3 regions of the Acidovorax sp. JHL-9 genome follow, and region 1 is predicted to be linked to each of the others. Evidence: riboswitches for the same ligand, from Rfam matches in the RefSeq annotation. Region 1 holds a riboswitch; each other region holds the start of a gene.
What was found. Region 1 has a riboswitch for glycine ahead of K225_RS0104450 (D-amino acid dehydrogenase). Riboswitches for the same ligand answer to the same signal wherever they lie in the genome.

Region 1 (6,686 bases):
TGGAAAAGACCAGCAGCAGCAGCGAGGCCACCTGCTCGTTGCCATGCAGCACCTCCTTGGCAAAGCTGGGGAACTGGCTGAGGAACACGGCGCCAAAGAACCACATCCAGCTGATGCCCAGCAGCGAGCGGAACACCACGATGTTCTCGTACGCCAGTTGCAGGTTGCGCCAGGTTTCGGTGAAGGGGTTCCAGTTGATCGTCAGGCCCGGGTCGGTGGCGGGGGCCGAGGGGATGAACTGCGCCACGGCACGCCCCAGCAGCGCCAGCACCACGCAGGCCACGGCCACCGTGGTGTGGCCGACGCCGGGGATGGCCACCAGCAGGCCACCGGCCACGTTGCCCAGCAGGATGGCGACAAACGTGCCCATCTCCACCATGCCATTGCCACCGGTCAGTTCGCGCTCGCTGAGCACCTGGGGCAGGTAGGCGAACTTGACCGGCCCGAACAGCGTGGAATGCACGCCCATCCAAAAGGTGCACAGCAGCAGGATGGGCACATTGCCCGACAGAAAGCCGCCCGCCGCCACCAGCATGATGGCGATCTCCAGGTTCTTGACGAAGCGGATCATGCGCGTCTTGTCGTATTTGTCGGTGAGCTGCCCCGACGTGGCCGAGAACAGCAAAAACGGCAGGATGAACAGCGCCCCGATCACCAGCCCCGCCAGCGCGGGCGGCAGCCACGACACGCTGAGCTGGTAGGTGGCCATCACCGTGAAGGCGAACTTGAACAGGTTGTCGTTGGCCGCGCCGGAGAACTGCGTCCAGAAGAACGGCGCAAAGCGGCGCTGGCGCAGCAGGGCGAACTGGTTGGGGTCTGCGTGCGCCGCATCTCTCTTTTCATCCGCCATGCAGACTGCTCCTTTGTGTTGCTGTAGCCTGCAATTTTGCACAGCCTCCATGACACACACCCTGCGCTGGCACAGGCTTGCAAGGTGCGCGCGTGGTGGCACGCGGATACACCACTTCACAACACTTCGCACAGCGCCTATGTGCGCTTGACACAGCGCCCCAATGATCAAGGCTCCCGGTTCCGCACGGAATCATTTCTGAGGAGTACACCATGGCACGCAATGCCCTCGCCGCCGCTTCCATCGCCCTGCTGTCGCTGAGCGCCCTGACGGCGGCGCACGCACAGGTCGGCGCCACCGTCATCATCCAGTCCGGCAGCCCGCAGTACCAGCGCCCTGCGCCGGCGCTGGTGCAATACCAGGCACCGCCGCCTCCGCGCCACGAGGCCGCACCCCATCCCCGGCGCGGCATGGCGTGGGTGCCCGGCCACTGGGAATGGCGCGGCCACCGGCATGTGTGGATGGCGGGCTACTGGGTGCAAGCCCGCCCCGGCTACCACTACCGCGAGCCCCGCTGGGTGGAACATGACGGCCGCTGGGCCATGCAGCGCGGCGGCTGGGACCGCGACCGGGACGGCGTGGCCAACCGCTACGACCGGGACCGCGATGGCGATGGCGTGCCCAACCGCCACGACCGCCAGCCCGACAACCCGCGCCGCAACTGATCTTGCGGCGCAGGTGGCCCCCTGCGGTTTCCCCGGGGGTCATTCCTGTTCCCAATCATTCGTGTCGAAGACACCTGTTCAAGATCTTTTCGGGGTCGCACAAGTACCTTGCCCAAAGGGTTGGAGTGCCATCGGGCGATGGCACGCCCCGGCTGCTTGCATGGGCACGAGCGAAGCCGCAGACAGTGCTGCAGCACGGCAAGGCGAAGCAACGACGCCACGGAGGGTTTGGAAAAGGAATCAGACCAGGTGCAGCTCGGCGTGGCCCAGGCCCGGGAAGTCGGCCACCACCACCGTGCCCGGCGCCACCAGCACGGTGCCGGTGCACGAGCCCGTGGTCACCCACTGGCCCGCACGCAGGCCGCCCAGGCTGCGCGCGCCCTCGTTGGCCAGCCACACCAGCAGCCGCAGCGGGTCGCCCGCCGGGTTGCCCCAGGCGGCGTGCTGCACGGCCACCGTGCCGTTGACGGACAGATGCACCGGCTGCACCAGGGGCTGGACCGCAGCCAGGTCGTCCGACCCCGAACCCACCACCAATGCACCATGGCAGGCCTGGTCGGCCAGTCGGCTGAACTCGCCCTGCTGGGCCCAGGCGGCAAAGCGCGTGTCGCACACCTCGATGGCGGCGCGCACCGATGCCATGGCCGCCAGCACCTCGGCCGGACTGTAGGGCGCGGTGCGCTCGGGCAGGTCGGCGCCCAGCTCATAGACCAGCTCGGCCTCGACCCCCATCACGGCAAAGCCTGCGGCAGGCAAATGCACTGCCTGCCCGGTGGACGCTACCGCCACCGAATCGCGGGTGAGCGCCGCGCGCGCGGGCAGCGCCCGGGGCGATGCGGCGCCCACCTTCCAGCCCGCGATCTCGCCGCGCTCACGCACCACGACGTCCTGCACGGCATAGGCCTGGGCCGCATTGCACGGGCGCAGCGCAGCGGGCAGATCGAGCGGCCGGGGCATGCGCCCCTGGCGCGCCATGGTGAGCAAGGCCGCGCTGGCAAAGGGATCAAAGGCGGTATCAGACATGGCAGGCATCCTTGGGATAGAGCTTGGCGGATTATGGCGAGGCACCAGTTGCTGCGCCCGTCCAGCATCAGCAACGATTGCCATCCATTAGCGCGCACAGCCCCCCTTTTGCGCCGCAGTGCCGCCTAGAATCGGCCTCGCAGGAGAGTCAGCGGCAACGTCCGCTTCACCGAAGGCGCAAACTCCCATACACGCTCAGGTTCCGTACTGCACCATTCAACAAAGCCGTCTGGAGAGCCGCCACGACCTACACGCGTGGCGCACCGAAGGAGCAAACCACACGCCATGCCGGCGATGCGGTGAATCTCTCAGGTACCAAGGACAGGGGGAGCGGCAGCTTGGCAGACGCGCCGGCTGTACGCTATTGAAGCAATAGCTGCTACCGCACGCCTGTCAAGCGCCAGAGCCCAGAAAGGCTTTGAAAATCATGCGCGTGATCGTTTTGGGTGCCGGCCTGCTCGGCGTGACTTCGGCGTATTTCCTGCAGCAACTCGGCCACGAGGTCACGGTCATCGACCGCCAGGCCACGCCCGGCGCCGAGACCAGCTTTGCCAACGGCGGCCAGATCTCGGTGAGCCATGCCGAACCCTGGGCCAACCCCAGCGCGCCGCTCAAGGTGCTGCAGTGGCTGGGCCAGGAAGATGCACCGCTCTTGTTCCGCCTGCGCGCCGACATGCGGCAGTGGCTGTGGGGCCTGCAGTTCTTGCGCAACTGCACCCCGGCGCGCACGCGCCACAACATCGAGCAGATCGTGCGCCTGGGCACCTACAGCCGCAGCGTGCTGCAGCAGCTGCGCGCAGCCACCGGCATCGCGTACGACCAGCGGACCCAGGGCATCCTGCACTTCTATACCAACGCCAAGGAGTTCGACGGCGCACTGGCCCCGGCCGAGCAGATGCGCCAGCTCGGCTGCGAGCGCCAGGTCATCAGCGCCGACGAGGCCGTGCGCATCGAGCCAGCCCTCGCCCACATCCGCCCGCAACTGGCCGGCGCCACCTACACGGCCGAGGACGAGTCGGGCGATGCCAACCAGTTCACACGCGAACTGGCCCGGCTGTGCGAGGCGGCGGGCGTGCAATTCCGCATGGGCCACCACATCACGGCGCTGCGCGAGGCCGGTGGCCATATCGACCATGTGGAGCTGACCAATGCCGAGGGCCGCTTTGAGCGCGTGCGCGGCGACGCCTTCGTGCTGGCCATGGGCTCGTTCAGCCCGCTGCTGGCCCAGCCGCTGGGCATTCGCCTGCCCATCTACCCGGCCAAGGGCTATTCGGTGACCATGCCGGTCAAGAACGCGTCGATGGCCCACGAGGTGAGCCTGACGGACGACGAGTTCAAGCTGGTGTTCTCGCGCTACACCAGCGCGCAGGGAGACCGTTTGCGCATTGCCGGCACGGCGGAATTGAACGGCTATGACCGCAACCTGAACCCGATGCGCTGCGAGGCCATCGTGCGCCGCGTGGAGCAGCTCTTCCCCGGCGCGGGCGATACCAGCCAGGCCCAGTTCTGGACCGGCCTGCGCCCCGCCACGCCCAGCAACGTGCCGCTGATCGGCAAGACCAAAGTGGCCAACCTGTTCCTCAACACCGGCCACGGCACGCTGGGCTGGACGCACGCCTGCGGCTCGGGCAAGGCGCTGGCCCATATCGTGAGCGGGCTGGCGCCCGAAGTGGACTTTGCTTTCACGGGCACGGCTGACCGCGCGGCACCGGGCCGCAAGATGGCCGCGACCGCGCCCAGCCAGCGGGCAGTGAACAACGCCTGAGAGGCGGACGACCTTGGGCGCCTGCGGCACCGGTGCGCAGCCGCAGGCACCCATGAAAAAGCCTGCGGTGCCCAAGGGCATACGCAGGCCATGCTGTCGGCGTGGAAGCTGGCCGCGGGGAGTTTGGCCCCTGCCAACTGCCAGCCTCACCAAGCGTCAGTGACCGCCGCCAAGGTAGGCGGCCTTCACGGCCGGGTCATCGCGCAGGCGCTCCGCCGGGCCTTGTACGGAAATGCGTCCGTTTTCCAGCACATAGCCGTAATCGGCAACCGCCAGGGCAGCTGCCGCAAATTGCTCCACCAGCAGCATGGTGACACCCTGCCCCTTGAGGCGCTCAATGATGCGGAAAACTTCCGCCACCAGAATGGGCGCAAGGCCCATGGAGGGCTCGTCGAGCAACACCACTTCCGGATTGAGCATGATGGCGCGGGCCATGGCCAGCATCTGCTGCTCACCGCCGGACAGCGTGCCAGCCAGCTGAGTGCGGCGCTCCTTGAGGCGCGGAAACAGCTCCAGAGCCCGCTCCAGGTCACCGGCCACATCCCCCCGGGGGCGGCTGCCCGTCAGGCGGGGAAAAGCCCCCAGGGTGAGGTTGTCGGTCACCGTCATGGTGGCAAAAACGCGCCGCCCTTCCGGGGAGTGCGCCAGCCCCAGCTTGGCGATGGTGTAGGCCTCCTGGCCGTCAATGCGCTTGCCGTTGAGCGTGATCTGGCCCGCGGTCGGCGCGATCATGCCGCTCACCGCCCGCATGGTGGTGGTTTTGCCCGCGCCGTTGGAGCCGATCAGCGTCACGACCTTGCCCTTGGGCACTTCGATGGAGATGCCGTGAAGCACCTGTACCTTGCCGTAGCCGGCCGAAAGATTCTGGATGGTCAGCATGTGTTGTGCGTCTTGTATCGTCGTTTCGGGGGCATCGGGCTCAGGCGGGCTGGGCCACGACGGTCTCGGCGCCACCGCCCAGGTACGCCTCGATGACCTTGGGATCGGCCTGAACTTCCGCCGGCATGCCTTCGGCAATCTTCTGGCCAAAATCCAGCACCGATACCGTGTCGCAGATGCTCATCACCACATCCATGTGGTGCTCGATCAGGATCACCGTCACGCCGTGGTCGCGAATCTTCTTGATGATCGAGATCAGCTCCACGATGTCCGGGGCGGTGAGACCGGCGGCTGGCTCATCGAGCAGCAGCAACTGCGGATCGAGTGCCAGAGCGCGGGCAATCTCCAGCAAGCGCTGTTTGCCATAAGGCAGGTTGCGCGCCTGTTCCGCGGCCAGGTCTTGCAGGCCGACAAAACGCAGCAGACCCATGCCCCGGGTGACGGCGGCATCGTTCTCACGGCGGTAGCGCCCCGTGTGCACGGCCACGTCAAACAGGTTGCTTGCAAAGCTGTGGTGCAGACCCACCTGAACGTTTTGCAGCGCGGTCATTTCGCCGAACAGCTGCACGTTCTGGAAGGTTCGCGCAATACCCGACAGAGCAATGTCCGACGAGGTACGCCCCACCACAGAGCGGCCACTAAAGCTGATCGCGCCAGCCGTCGGCACGTAAATGCCGGTGAGCACGTTCATCATGGTGCTCTTGCCCGAACCGTTGGGACCGATGAGTCCGTGGATGGTGCCCCGCTTGATGCTCAGGTCCACATTGTTCAGGGCCTTGAGGCCGCCAAACTGCATGAGCACGCCGCTGGCTTGCAACAGTTCGGTGGATTCACCCGCCATGGTGGCTGTGGACACCGCATCCGCCTGTGCTGCACCGGTGGGCTGCAAGGGCAGATCGGGAGGTGCCGTGCGCAGGTTGAGCGCACTGCGGACAAAACCCACAATGCCGTCCTGCAGGTAGTACACAACAAACAGCATGATCACGCCGAAGATCGACAAACGCCAGTCGGTCATGGTCTGCAGCCAGAACGACAGACCGGCCAATGCCACGCTGCCCACCACCGGGATCGCCATTTGCGAGATGGTCGAGCGCCCGCGCCGGATGGCCACCACGGCCGTGATGACCACCAGGATGGTGAGGCCCACCGACACGTAACGGAACAGCTCCACATCATCGAGCAGCTTGGGCAGCAACACGATGATGGCAGCGCCCACCAGCGAGCCGATGCGGCTCTTGCGTCCCCCCATGATCACCGCGAGCAAAAACAGCACCGTGAGTTCGAAGTTGTACGAGTTGGGCGAGATGTACTGCTCGGAATACGAATACAGGCACCCGGCCAGCCCGGCAAAACCGGCGCTGATCACAAACGCATACACCTTGTAGCGGTAGACCGATACGCCCATGCAATCGGACGCCACGGGGCTGCCGCGCAGCGCCTCGAAGGCCCGGCCCAGATGGGAGCGCAAAATGCGGTGCGACACGATGAGCGACAGCACCATCAT
Region 2 (6,686 bases), on a different contig from region 1:
CCAACATTTCCCTTTCAGGAGACACCATGCAATTGACCCGACTCGTCGTTGGCCTCGGCCTTGCCCTTGGCTTCATGGCCAGCGCCGCCGCGCAGACCACCATGCGCATCAGCATTTCGGTGGCGCAGAACTCGCACCAGGGCGTGGCCATCGACACCTTCGCCAAAGAAGTGGAAAAGCGCACGGGCGGCCGCTACAAGGTGCAGACCTTCTACAACGGCGCCCTGGGCGGCGAGCGCGAGTCGATTGAAGCCGTGCAGCTGGGCACGCAGGAACTGGCCTTCAGTTCCACCGGCCCGGTGCCCAACTTTGTCCCCGAGACCAAGATCCTGGACGTCCCCTTCCTGTTTCGCGACAAGGCCCATGCCCGCGCCGTGCTCGACGGCCCCATCGGGCAAGACCTGCTGACCAAGTTCGACGCCAAGGGCTTCAAGGCACTGGCCTGGGCCGAAAACGGCTTTCGCCACATGACCAACAGCAAGCGCGACGTGAAGGAGCCCGGCGACCTCAAGGGCCTGAAGATGCGTACCATGGAGAACCCGGTGCACATCGCCGCCTACAAGGGCTTTGGCATCATCACCACGCCCATGGCGTTCCCCGAGGTGTTCACGGCCCTGCAGCAAGGCACCGTGGACGGGCAGGAAAACCCGTTGCCCGTCATCATCTCGGCCAAGTTCGACCAGGTGCAAAAGCACCTCACGCTCACCGGCCATGTGTATTCGCCCTGCATCTTCGTGATGAACAAGGCGGCTTTCGACAAGCTCAGCGCGGCCGACAAGCAGGCCTTTCTGGATGCCGCCAAGGAAGGCACCAAGGCCAACCGGGCGCGCGTGGACGAAGACGATGCCAAGGGCGTGGCCGACCTGCGCGCCAAGGGCATGACAGTGATCGACACCATCGACAAGGCCAAGTTCGTGGCGACGCTGGCCCCTGTCAATGCCGAGTTTGAAAAGCAGTTTGGCAAGGCCGCGCTCGACAAGATCCGCGATTACAAATAATCTTCTTGTCGCTCTATTTTCACTAGCTATCAGCGCCCGCCGGTATTGCGCCAGCGGGCGTTTTCATTCATGAAAAATGCTTTTCTGACCTTTGAGCGCTGGACCACGTTCAGCGCCATGCTGGCCGCCTGCGCCATGCTGGCTGTGGCCTCGGCGCTGGGCATGTTCCAGATTCTGATGCGCTTCATATTCGAGCAGCCCGCAGAATGGACCGAGGTGCTGATCCGTTTCAGCCTGATCTGGATGGTGTTCCTGGCCATCCCCGCCGCCTTCCGCCAGGGGGCGATGGTGAGCGTGGATGTGCTCTACCGCTGGAGCCCGCCACGCATTCGCCGCGTGCTCGACTGGGTGGTGGCGCTGGCGGCGCTGGCCCTGATCGGCGTCATCATCTGGTGGGGCTGGGATTACGCGCAGCGCGGCGGCGTGCAGAGCATGGCGGGGCTGGAGTCGGTTTCGATGTTCTGGGCCTATCTGGCCATGCCGGTGGGCGGCCTCTTTTGCGTCGTCGGCATCATCGGCAACCTCATCGCCCCCCTGCGCATGGAACTGGAGACAGCGCAATGACCGCCACCATGATTTCCACCATGGTGCTGTGCTTTGCACTCACCGTTTCCGTGGCCGTTTCCATCGGCCTTGCGTCCATCCTGGGCATACAGGTTGCGAACGCCAACATGCTGATCTCGGTGAAGGAAATGTTCGCCTCGATCAACAAGTTTCCGCTGGCCGCCATTCCCTTCTTCATCCTCGCGGGCAACCTCATGGAAACCGGCGGCATCTCGCGCCGCCTGGTCGAGTTTGCCAAGAGCATCGTCGGCGGCGTGCAGGGCGGCCTGCCCATGACCTGCGTGCTCACCTGCATGATCTTCGCGGCGGTGTCGGGCTCGTCGGTGGCCACCACGTTCGCCATCGGCGCCATCCTGGTCCCGGCGCTCATCAAGCATGGCTACCCCACCAGCTACGCAGCGGCCTTGCAGGCCACCAGCGCCGAACTGGGCGTGATCATCCCGCCTTCCATCCCGCTCATCCTGTACGGCGTGAGTGCCGAGGTGTCGATTGGCGAGCTGTTCATCGCCGGCTTTGGCCCGGGACTGCTGATCAGTGGCGCGCTGATGCTGTTCGTGTGGGTCTACTGCAAATACAAGGGCTGGGGCAAGAACGATGGCGATGGCCGCATGCCCATCGGCCGTGCCACGCTGCAGGCCGGCTGGGCGCTGCTGATGCCGGTGATCATCCTGGGCGGCATCTACGGCGGCGTATTCACCCCCACAGAGGCCTCGGCCGTGGCCGTGTTCTATGCGCTGGTGGTGGGTGTGGTGATCTACCGCGAGATTCGCCTGGTGGACCTGTTCGCCATCCTGCGCAAGTCGGCCCTCTCGTCAGCGGTGATCATGTTCATCATTGCCAACGCCGGGCTGTTTGCCTTCCTCATCACCCGCGCGGGCGTGCCCGATGCCATCGGCCGCTGGCTGGAGGCGGTGCTGCAATCCCCTGCCCTGTTCCTGCTGGGCGTGAATGCGGCGCTGTTCTTCATTGGCATGTTCATCGAGACCAGCGCGGCCATCATCGTGCTGGCGCCCATCCTGGCGCCCGTGGCCCTGCACTTCGGCGTGGACCCGGTGCACTTCGGCCTGATCATGGTGGTGAACCTGGCCATGGGCATGATCACACCGCCCTTTGGTGTGAACCTGTTTGCCGCGTGTACGGTGGCGCGCATCTCGCTGGACCGCATCGTGGGGCACCTGGTGCCGTTCGTGCTCGTGATCCTGGCGTGCCTGCTCGTCATTACCTATGTGCCGCAGCTGTCGCTGAGTTTTCGGGACCTGGTGTACGCAAAGTAGTTAGAATCCCCCCGTCAGGAGAGAGTGCCCCGCCGTCGCTTCATGCACGGCAGCGCGGCACCGCCGAAGGCGCAGGCAGCAGCCGAACGCTCAGGCAAAAGGACTGGCAAGCGCCCGCAGCGATGCGGGCGTTCCCTTGCTGGAGAGAGATGTCCGCACTGCAGGTGCAGGCCATCCACCGAAGGAGCAAGCCGCGCGGCCAGCCAGGGCGCCGCGGTGAATCTCTCAGGTAAAGCGGACAGCAGGGCAAATCGCGTGGCATTCGTGCCACGGCCCCCATTTGCCCTGGAGCTCTTATGTCCACACCTGCCGCCGCCCTGCTCATCACGCCCCTGAACGCCCTGCACATTGAACTGGGCGCCCGCATGGTGCCGTTTGCCGGTTATTCCATGCCCGTGCAGTACCCTGCAGGCCTCATGGCTGAGCACCTGCACACGCGCCAGGCCGCAGGGCTGTTCGATGTATCGCACATGGGCCAGCTCAAGCTGGTCGGCCCCGATGCCGCCGCCGCGTTCGAGAGCCTGGTGCCCGTCGATGTAATCGACCTGCCCGTGGGCAAGCAGCGCTACGGCCTGTTGCTCAATGACGAGGGCGGCATCATCGACGACCTGATGTTCTTCCGCGTGGCCGACAACGAACTCTTTGTCATCGTCAACGGTGCCTGCAAGGTGGGTGACATGGCCCACATCCAGGCCCGCATCGGCCGGCGCTGCGACGTGGTGCCCATGCCCGACCACGCGCTCCTGGCGCTGCAGGGTCCCCAGGCCGTCACCGCCCTGTCACGCCTGGCCCCGGGCATTGAAAAGCTGGTGTTCATGACGGGTGGCGATTTTTCCATCGCAGGCTGCGACTGCTTCGTGACCCGCAGCGGCTACACGGGCGAAGACGGCTTCGAGATCTCGGTGCCCGCCGCACAGGCCGAGACCCTGGCACGCGCCCTGCTGGCCCAGCCCGAAGTGAAACCCATCGGCCTGGGCGCGCGCAACTCGCTGCGCCTGGAAGCGGGCCTGTGCCTGTACGGCAACGACCTCGACACCACCACCACACCCCCCGAAGCCAGCCTGAACTGGGCCATCCAGAAGGTGCGCCGCACCGGCGGCGCGCGCGCGGGCGGCTTCCCTGGGGCCGACAAGGTGCTGGCGCAGCTCGACAACCCCGCCAGCCTCGCGCGCAAGCGCGTCGGTCTGGTCGCGCTGGAGCGCGTTCCCGTGCGCGAGCACACCGAATTGCAGAGCGCCGACGGCCAGAAGATTGGCGAAGTGACCAGCGGCCTGCTGGGCCCCACGGTGAACGAACCCGTGGCCATGGGCTATGTGGCCCCCGCCTTTGCCGCCATCGGCACGCGGGTGAACGCCATGGTGCGCGGCAAGGCCGTGCCCATGGAAGTGCGCGCCATGCCGTTTGTGCCCGCCAATTACTACCGCGGCTAATTTTGCGCGGCGCGGCACCCCAACCGCGCCTGCGCCCGCTACATTGCAGATTCCTTTCTTTTTTATCTTCTAGCTGCTTGAGGAGCTTTCCCATGACCGTCAAATTCTCCAAAGACCACGAATGGATCAACGCCGCCGACGCGAACTCGGCCGTGGTGGGTATCACCGTGCATGCCCAGGATGCCCTGGGCGATGTGGTGTTCGTCGACCTGCCCGCCGTGGGCACCACGTTTGCCCAGGGCGACGTGGCGGGCGTGGTCGAGTCGGTCAAGGCCGCAGCCGATGTGTACATGCCAGTCTCGGGCGAGATCGTCGAAGTGAACGAGGCCCTGCGTGCCGACCCTTCGCTGGCCAATTCCGACCCGCTCAATACCGGCTGGTTCTTCAAGGTCAAGCTCAGCGATGCCAGCCAGCTCGACGCGTTGCTCAGCGAAACCGACTACACCGAGTTCGCCAAGAACGCCTGACCCTGTTTCCTTCTTCGAGACTGCCCCATGTTGATGCAATCCGCCCTGCCGCTCGGCGCGCTTGAAAACGCCACCGAATTCCTGCCCCGCCACATCGGTATCGACGCGGCCGACGAAGCGCACATGCTGTCGGTGATCGGCGAGGCCTCGCGCCGCGCCCTCATCGACTCCATCGTGCCGCGCTCCATCGCCCGCAGCCGCGCCATGGACCTGCCGCTGCCGGTCATGGAAAGCGCTGCGCTGGCCGAACTTAAGGCGATTGCATCCAAAAACAAGGTCTTGAAGAGCTTCATCGGCCAGGGCTACTACGACACACACATTCCCGGTGTCATCCTGCGCAACATCCTGGAAAACCCCGCCTGGTACACGGCCTACACGCCTTACCAGGCGGAGATTTCGCAAGGCCGCATGGAAGCCCTGGTCAATTTCCAGACCATGGTGTGCGACCTCACGGCCATGCCGATCGCCAACGCATCGATGCTCGACGAGGCCACGGCCGCCGCCGAAGCCATGACGCTGGCCAAGCGCTCGGTCAAGAGCAAGAGCAATGTGTTTGTGGTGGCTGGTGACGCGCACCCGCAGACCATCGAGGTGATCCAGACCCGCGCCCGGCCGCTGGGCATCGAAGTCGTGCTCGCCAACTCCGCCGAGCATTGGAACACCCTGCTGGACGGCGACTACTTCGCCGTGCTGGCCCAGTACCCCGCCACCAGCGGCCGCATCGACGACCTGCGCGCCGATGTGGAAAAGGTTCATGGCAAACAGGCCGCCTTCATCGCAGCCGCCGACCTGCTGGCCCTCACGCTGATCACGCCGCCCGGAGAATGGGGCGCCGACATCGTGGTGGGCACCACGCAACGCTTTGGCATGCCCATGGGCGCCGGCGGCCCGCACGCCGCCTACATGGCCTGCCGCGACGACTTCAAACGCAGCCTTCCAGGCCGCCTGGTGGGCGTCAGCGTGGACGCGCACGGCAAGCCCGCCTACCGCCTGGCGCTGCAGACGCGCGAGCAGCACATCCGCCGCGAAAAGGCCACCTCCAACATCTGCACGGCCCAGGTGCTGCCGGCCGTGATCTCCAGCATGTACGCGGTGTACCACGGTCCCGAGGGCCTGCAGCGCATTGCCCGGCGCGTGGCCAGCTACACGGCCATCCTGGCCAAGGGGCTGGAGCAACTCGGCGCGCCCGTGCGCCCGCAAGCCACGTTCGATACCCTCTCGCTGAAAACCGATGGCGCTACCCAATCCATAGCTGCTCGCGCAGTATCCATGGGCGCCAACCTGCGGATTTACTGCGAAAACTACCTGTGCATCTCGCTCGACGAGACCACCACGCGCACCGACATCGAGCTGCTGTGGAAGATCTTCGCCAAGGATGGCCAGGCCCTGCCCACGTTTGACGCGTTCGAGAAAGGCGTGGAGCCGCTGATCCCGGCCGAGCTGCGCCGCACCAGCAGCTACCTCACGCACCCGGTGTTCAACACCCACCACTCTGAGACCGGCATGCTGCGCTACATCCGCCAGCTGTCCGACAAGGACCTGGCGCTGGACCGCAGCATGATCCCGCTGGGCTCCTGCACCATGAAGCTCAACGCCACCAGCGAGATGATCCCCATCACCTGGCCCGAGTTCGCCAACGTGCACCCGTTTGCCCCGGCAGACCAATTGCAAGGCTACAAGGAACTGGACGAGCAGCTGCGCGCCTGGCTCTGCCAGGCCACCGGCTACGCCGGCATCAGCCTGCAGCCCAACGCGGGCAGCCAGGGCGAATACGCCGGCCTGCTGGCCATCAAGGCCTACCATGAGGCCCAAGGCGGCAGCCACCGCCATATCTGCCTGATCCCGGCCAGCGCGCACGGCACCAACCCGGCCAGCGCCCAGATGGCGGGCATGCAGGTGGTCGTGACCAAGTGCGACGATAACGGCAATGTGGACATGGCCGACCTGGAAGCC
Region 3 (6,686 bases), on a different contig from region 1:
GGGGCGATGGCGCGTTCGCTGCATACAGCACCGCGCCACCGCGCTCGCTCACCTGGTGGATCAGCCGGGGCTGCACCAGGGTGCCGCCGTTGGCAAACACGGCATAGGCCTGCGTCAGCTGCAGCGGCGTGATGGCGCCCGCCCCCAGGGCCAGCGGCAGCCGGGGCGGATTGCGTTCGGGCAAGAAGCCGAAGCGGGTGGCGAACTCCTGCACGTACTGAACCCCGGCCGCGTCCATCAGGTTGACGGCCACCAGGTTCTTGGAGCGCACCAGGCCGCGCCGCGCGGTGATGAAGCCCTCGTAGTTGCCGCCGTAGTTGCGCGGGCTCCAGGCGGGGCGGCCGCGGGCGGCAGGGGTTACGACACGCTGTGTATCGTCGATCAAGGTGCCCGGGGCATAGCCCTTTTCCAGCGCCGCCGAATAGATGAACGGCTTGAAGGTCGAGCCCGGCTGGCGAAAGGCCTGCACGGCATGGTCGAACTGGTTGAAGGCGTAGTCGAAGCCCCCCGTGAGCGCCAGGATATCGCCGGTTTCCGTGTCCATGGAGACCAGCGCGCCCTCCATGCCCGGCAACTGGCCCAAATCCCACCTTTGGCGGGCATCGGCCACGACGCGAATCACCGCGCCCGGCGCTATGCGCTGCCGCGCTGGCGCATCGGGCTTGAGGGCGGCACGTGCGCTGGCGCTGAGCCGGCTGCGCGGTATCCGCACCGGCGTGCCATCGCGCAGCCACGCGGCAATGCCCTCGGCCTCGGACGCCGCATGCACCAGGGCGGCACGCAGTTCTCCGCTGTCGCGATAGGGCGCCAGCGCGGCGCGCAGGGCTTTGGGTTCGTCGGACGGCACAGCGCCCTGGATGCGCCCCTCGGGGCCGGCATAGCCGCGGGCATCCTGCGCGCCCAGAATGCCCGCGCGCAGCGCACGCGTGGCCGCGCGCTGCGCGGGAACGCTGAGGGTGGTGACGACATCCAGGCCCAGCGCATACGCCGCTTCACCGTACTGCTCCAGCACCATCTTGCGGGCCTGTTCCACGGCAAAGGCGGCTGCCGGCTCGATGGAACGGTATTGCGTTCGCAGCGTCAGCGCCTGTGTCCGCGCCTCCTGGTAGGCGGGCGCATCCAGATAGCCCAGTTCGTGCATGCGCTGCAGGATGTACTGCTGGCGGATGATGGCGCGCTCGCGGTTCACCACGGGGTTGTACGCCGACGGCGCCTTGGGCAGCCCGGCCAGCACGGCGGCTTCGGCCACCGTCAGCTCGTCCAGTGTCTTGTCGAAGTACACCGACGCCGCGGCCGCAAAGCCATAGGCACGCTCGCCCAGATAGATCTGGTTCATGTACAGCTCCAGGATCTTGTCCTTGCTGTAGGTGGCTTCGAGTTTGTAGGCCAGCAAGACTTCCATGAGCTTGCGGCTGTAGGTTTTGACGCGGCTCAGAAAGAACACCCGCGCCACCTGCATCGTGATGGTGCTGGCCCCCTGGGCATGCTCCCCCGATACCACATTGCGCAGCGCAGCGCGCGCCAACCCGGCGAAGTCCACCGCGCCATGTTCATAAAAGCGGGCATCTTCGATGGCCAGCAGGGCCTGGCGCATCTGCAGCGGGATCTGCCCTATCGGCACGAATTCCCGGCGCTCCTCACCATATTCCGCCAGCAGCGTGCCGTCCCTGGCATAGATGCGCATCGGCAACATGGGATCGTAGTCGGCCAGGTGGTCCACCTCCGGCAGCTGCTGCCACACCATGTGCAGCACATAGGCCCCACCCGCACTGCCGGCCACGACCAGCCCCAGGAAAAAACCCGCGAGAAATTTCAGGATCGGGTGCTTTTGGGGCGAAGGGGCAGGCGCGGCAACAGACGACGATGGGGGCATCAGGGGGAACTCTGGCGAGAGCAGGGCCCGTGCCATGACGGGCCTGCGGCGCCGCTCCCCCTGTCCTTTTACCTGAGAGTTTCGGCTGCCTGGGCAGCCTGCCCCTTCGGTGGACCCCCGCCTGCATTGCGCAGGGCTGCGGCCTCTCTCCAGTCGGCGATGGTCTCCTGCGGTCCGGCTTGCCTGAGCGATGATGGGAGTTTGCGCCTTCGGCGGAGGCGGGTTGCGCCCCTCTCTCCCGCAAGATAGGCGCTCACTTTAAATCACCCGCCAAAACCTGCCCTGCTCAAAAGGTCAATATCCCGCCCCCGGCCGGTTAGAGCCTGTTTACGATCTCCCAGGGGATCGCAAACAGGCTCTTACAGCGCGGCTTCCAGGATACGGCGGCTCACGGCGGGCGTGATCTCGCGCTGCTCGCCCAGCTGCACCATGCCATGCGCTTCGAGCTGGGCCACCACGGTGTCCACCACCTCCGCGCCCAGGCCATGGCCCGACAGGCGCGTGGCGATACCCATGCTTTCAAAGAAGGCGCGCGTGCGCTCGATGGCGGCGGTGATGCGCTCATCCTCCGTGCCGGTGGTGATGCCCCACACGCGCTCGCCGTACTGCAGCAGCTTGGCGCGCTTCGGGCCCCGGCGCTCATTCAGCAGCGCGGGCAGCACGATGGCCAAGGTGCGCGCATGGTCGATGCCGTGCAGCGCGGTGAGCTCGTGGCCGATCATGTGCGTGGCCCAGTCCTGCGGCACGCCGGCGCCGATCAGGCCGTTGAGCGCCATGGTGGCGGCCCACATCAGGTTGGCGCGGTCGTCGTACACGGGCTCCTGCGCCGTCAGCAGGCGCGGGCCCACCTCGATCAGCGTCTGCAAGAGGCCTTCGGCAAAGCGGTCCTGCACGGGCGCGTTGACCGGGTAGGTCAGGTACTGCTCGACCGTGTGCACGAACGCATCGACCACGCCATTGGCCAGTTGCTGCGGCGGCAGCGTGTAGGTCTTGGTGGGATCGAGCACCGAGAACTTCGGGTAGCTGTGCACGCTGCTGAAGGCCAGCTTGGCACCCTTGGCGCGGTGCGTGATGACGCCGCCGTTGTTCATCTCCGAGCCCGTGGCAGGCAGCGTGAGCACGGCGCCAAAGGGCACGGCCTGGGTGATGTTGCGGCCGCGCTTTTCCAGGATGGACCAGGCATCGCCCTCAAAGTGCACGGCGGCGGCGATGAACTTGGTGGCATCGATCACCGAGCCACCGCCCACGGCCAGCAGAAAGTCGAAGCCGCCGGCACGGATCTGCTCGACGGCCTTCATCGAGGTTTCGAAGCTCGGGTTGGGTTCGATGCCGCTGAAGGTGGCGTGCGGGCGCTCGCCCAGCGCGGTGCGCACTTCGGCCAGCGTGCCGGTCTTTTCGGCACTGGCGCCGCCCACCAGGATCAGCACCTTGGCCGCTGCGGGCACCAGCTTGGCCAGGTCGGCGATGCGGCCCTGGCCGAAAACGATGTGGGTGGGGTTGTGGAAGTCGAAATTCAGCATGGCAATGGAATGTTGGCGCACCGCGCCCCTTGCCGCGCCGGATGGCCCGGCAGGCGGCAGGAACGCAGGGCAGTGAGGGAAAAAACCACCAGGCAAGCAAGCCCGGTGGACGGACTGGTCATTGTCCGCGCGAAGCCGCCTGCACCCCTGTCGCCCAGGACAAAACCCTTGCGTCCGCCGGCCTGCCCTGCGGCGTGGCCCGACAGTGGGCGCCTGGAAAAATAGCTGCAAGCGCTTTTCAAACAAGCGCCACAGCCATTTTTCCTCAAAATGGCGCCACCACTCATCCACCCGCAGGCGATGCAATGGTCTGGTCGATGGCGCCGAAGATGCTCGCACCGTCCTTGCCCTTGGCCTCGATGCGGATGGTGTCGCCGAACTTCATGAATTCGGTGCTGGGCTTGCCGTCCTGGATGGTCTCGATGCAGCGCTTTTCGGCGATGCAGCTGTAGCCCTTGGGCCATTCGGTGCGGCCGTTCTGCTCCACGCCCTTGTTGCTGACGGTGCCACTGCCCACGATGGAGCCCGCGCGCACATTGCGCGTCTTGGCGATGTGCGCGATGAGCTGGCCGAAGTGGAAGGTCATCTCGGGGCCGGCGTCGCACATGCCGACCTTGCGGCCGTTCCAGGTGGATTGCACGGTGAGGTGCACGCGGCCGTGGTCCCAGGCGTCGCCCAGCTCGTCCAGCGTCACGGCCACGGGGCCGAAGGCGGTGGCGGGCTTCGCCTGGAAAAAGCCAAAACCCTTGGCCAGCTCGGCCGGGATCAGGTTGCGCAGGCTTACGTCGTTGGCAATCATCACCAGGCGGATACCGTCCAGCGCCTGGTCGGCGTTGCTGCCCATCTTCACGTCGCCCGTGATGACGGCGATCTCGGCCTCGAAATCGATGCCCATGGCCTCGCTGGGCACCACCACGTCGTCGCAGGGCCCCATGAAATCATCGCTGCCGCCCTGGTACATCAGCGGATCGGTGTAAAAGCTCTCGGGAACCTCGGAGTTGCGGGCTTTTCGAACCAGTTCAACGTGGTTGATGTAGGCCGAGCCATCCGCCCACTGGTAGGCGCGCGGCAGCGGAGCCATGCACTGGGCCGGGTCGAAGGGAAAAGCGTGGCGCGCGCGGCCTGCGTTGAGCTGGTCGTACAGGTCCTGCAACTGGGGCGACAGGAAGCCCCAGTCGTCCAGCACCTGCTGCAGCTTGCTGGCAATGCCGGTCGCATAATGGGCCGTGCCCAGGTCACGGGAGACGACAACCAATTGGCCGTCGCGTGACCCGTCTTTGTAGGTAGCGAGTTTCATGGGGAAAGCACCTTCATCTCAATCAAAATGGCGTCAATGACGCGCAAACCACGAGATTACGCCGGGTTCAATGGATTCGACTGAACAAAACTCGCAATTTTTTGGCGTGAATGAACAAAGAACGTGCAGGCACCCGGTCCGCAGAGGTCCGTTTCCCGCGGCAGGAAGCGCGGCCCCAGACCGCCCAGCTGCCGCAGCACCTGGGTGCGGTCCGCGCCTGACGCCTGCCGGAGCCCCGCCATGCCACGCCGGCCACTCTTTGTATTGACCGCCCTGGTGCTGGCACTGCACTGGCTGGTGCTGCAGGGCATGCCCATGGCCTGGGACAGCAGCCCGTCCACGCCCCCCGCTGCACAGGTCTTCAGCACGCGCAGCATTGCCCCCACGCCACCGGCAGCGGTGCCCCCCGCACCGCCTGCGCCTCCCGCGCCTGCCCGCCCTGCGACGGCACGCAAGAAACCCGCTGCACCACCGGCGACGCAGCATGCAGCGAAGGCAGCCACCGCACCACCCCCCATGCCGTCAGCGCCGCCCGACAACCCGGGCGAAGCCCCACCGCCCGACGCGGCGGTGGACACCGCGGGCACGCCGGCCGCCGAAATGCCCGGGAAGCCCGATGCCGATGCCGTGGCCATCGCCCCTGCGCCCGACGCCAGTGCGCCGGCCACTCCATCGTCCACGGACCCGGACAACCCCCTGGGCGCTGGCGTGGACATCCGCCCTCCCGGCGGCGCCACAGGCCCGGCGGGCGAGGCCGCCAGTTTCGCCGTGCGCCTGCCCGTGCCGGTGCGCCTGGCCTTTGATGTCAGCGGGCAGGCCAAAAAATTCAACTACAGCGCCAGCGCCGAGCTGTTGTGGCGGCACGACGGCAACCGCTACGAAGCCCGCCAGGAGATCAGCGCCTTTCTGCTGGGCACCCGCTCCCAGGGCAGCGTGGGCCAGATCACCGCCCAGGGGCTGCAGCCCGAGCGCTTTGCCGACCGTTCGCGCAGCGAGCAGGCCGCCCATTTTGACCATGCCCAAGGCCGCATCACCTTCAGCGCCAACACCCCGCCGGCGGCCGTGGGGCCCGGCGCGCAGGACCGCCTGAGTGTCTTCATCCAGCTTGGCGCCATGCTGGCGGCCGAGCCGGGGCGGTTTGTGCCGGGCACCCAGGTCACCCTGACCACCGCCAGCGCCCGCAGCGCCGACCGCTGGACCTTCTCGATCGAGGGGCAGGAAACGCTGGACCTGCCCGCCGGCCCCCTGCTGGCCTGGAAGCTGCAGCGCCTGCCGCGCCGCGACTACGACCAGAAGGCCGAACTGTGGCTGGCCCCCGACCTGGGCTACATGCCCGCGCGCATCCGCCTGACCCAGGCCAACGGCGACTTTGCCGACCTGCGCCTGCGCAACAGCAGCCCACCCTGATCGCCCGGGTGTTGCTGGCTGGTGCCACGGTGGCGATGAATCCCCGCCAACCCGGCGCAGGCCGTTTTTCGTGAAATACTGCAAAGCATCAGGTACTGGGAACCTTGGGACTTGAACTCTGACCGCTCGCTGTCATCTGATTCCTATATCGACTGGGGGAACGCCATGCACATGCTCTACGACTCTGACTCCTTTGTGGTGGTCCACATGCTGCCCGATGCCGTGGAGCAAAAAGAGGGTCCACTGAACGACACGGCACCGCCAAAGCCCCAACTGGCGCGTCACGGCTTTGAGATTGTGGACAAGCGCTCGGGCAAGGAGGTGTATCTGGACGGATCCTGGGCCGAAATGTTCCAGCAGCAGATCCTGGCCTGGCAACGCGACACCCCCACCCAGGAAGAGGTGGAGGACGCCCTGGACCGCTACGCCGGTCTGGCGCAGAACCCGGTCGTCGTGCATTAGCAGGGACACCCCCTCGTTGCGGGGCGGCCCTTGCTTGGCATCCCTGGTCTGGGGGTACGCCAGTTTTTACGCACTGCTTTCTTCTGCAAGGCTTGCTGGTTTTTCTGCTGGCGGATAAATGCGCCGA

Region 2: another riboswitch for glycine. It lies ahead of gcvT (glycine cleavage system aminomethyltransferase GcvT); the one in region 1 lies ahead of K225_RS0104450 (D-amino acid dehydrogenase).
Region 3: another riboswitch for glycine. It lies ahead of K225_RS0109915 (penicillin-binding protein 1A); the one in region 1 lies ahead of K225_RS0104450 (D-amino acid dehydrogenase).

What each region holds. Positions count from the first base shown of each region.
Region 1 is NZ_AUEX01000004.1:68,020-74,705, forward strand. Features, by position in the region: gene K225_RS0104435 (MFS transporter) at 1-850, opposite strand, end outside; gene K225_RS0104440 (YXWGXW repeat-containing protein) at 1,063-1,515, shown strand; gene K225_RS0104445 (2-keto-4-pentenoate hydratase) at 1,756-2,538, opposite strand; glycine riboswitch at 2,758-2,873, shown strand; gene K225_RS0104450 (D-amino acid dehydrogenase) at 2,966-4,303, shown strand; gene K225_RS0104455 (ABC transporter ATP-binding protein) at 4,460-5,182, opposite strand; gene K225_RS0104460 (ATP-binding cassette domain-containing protein) at 5,223-6,686, opposite strand, start outside.
Region 2 is NZ_AUEX01000003.1:170,237-176,922, forward strand. Features, by position in the region: gene K225_RS0103690 (TRAP transporter substrate-binding protein) at 27-998, shown strand; gene K225_RS0103695 (TRAP transporter small permease) at 1,068-1,562, shown strand; gene K225_RS0103700 (TRAP transporter large permease) at 1,559-2,836, shown strand; glycine riboswitch at 2,842-2,952, shown strand; glycine riboswitch at 2,966-3,088, shown strand; gene gcvT (glycine cleavage system aminomethyltransferase GcvT) at 3,133-4,266, shown strand; gene gcvH (glycine cleavage system protein GcvH) at 4,359-4,733, shown strand; gene gcvP (aminomethyl-transferring glycine dehydrogenase) at 4,761-6,686, shown strand, end outside.
Region 3 is NZ_AUEX01000012.1:97,916-104,601, forward strand. Features, by position in the region: gene K225_RS0109915 (penicillin-binding protein 1A) at 1-1,909, opposite strand, end outside; glycine riboswitch at 2,034-2,124, opposite strand; gene K225_RS0109920 (iron-containing alcohol dehydrogenase) at 2,233-3,393, opposite strand; gene K225_RS0109925 (fumarylacetoacetate hydrolase family protein) at 3,677-4,690, opposite strand; gene K225_RS0109935 (DUF3108 domain-containing protein) at 4,931-6,097, shown strand; gene K225_RS0109940 (DUF3567 domain-containing protein) at 6,263-6,559, shown strand; gene K225_RS0109945 (AbrB family transcriptional regulator) at 6,626-6,686, opposite strand, start outside.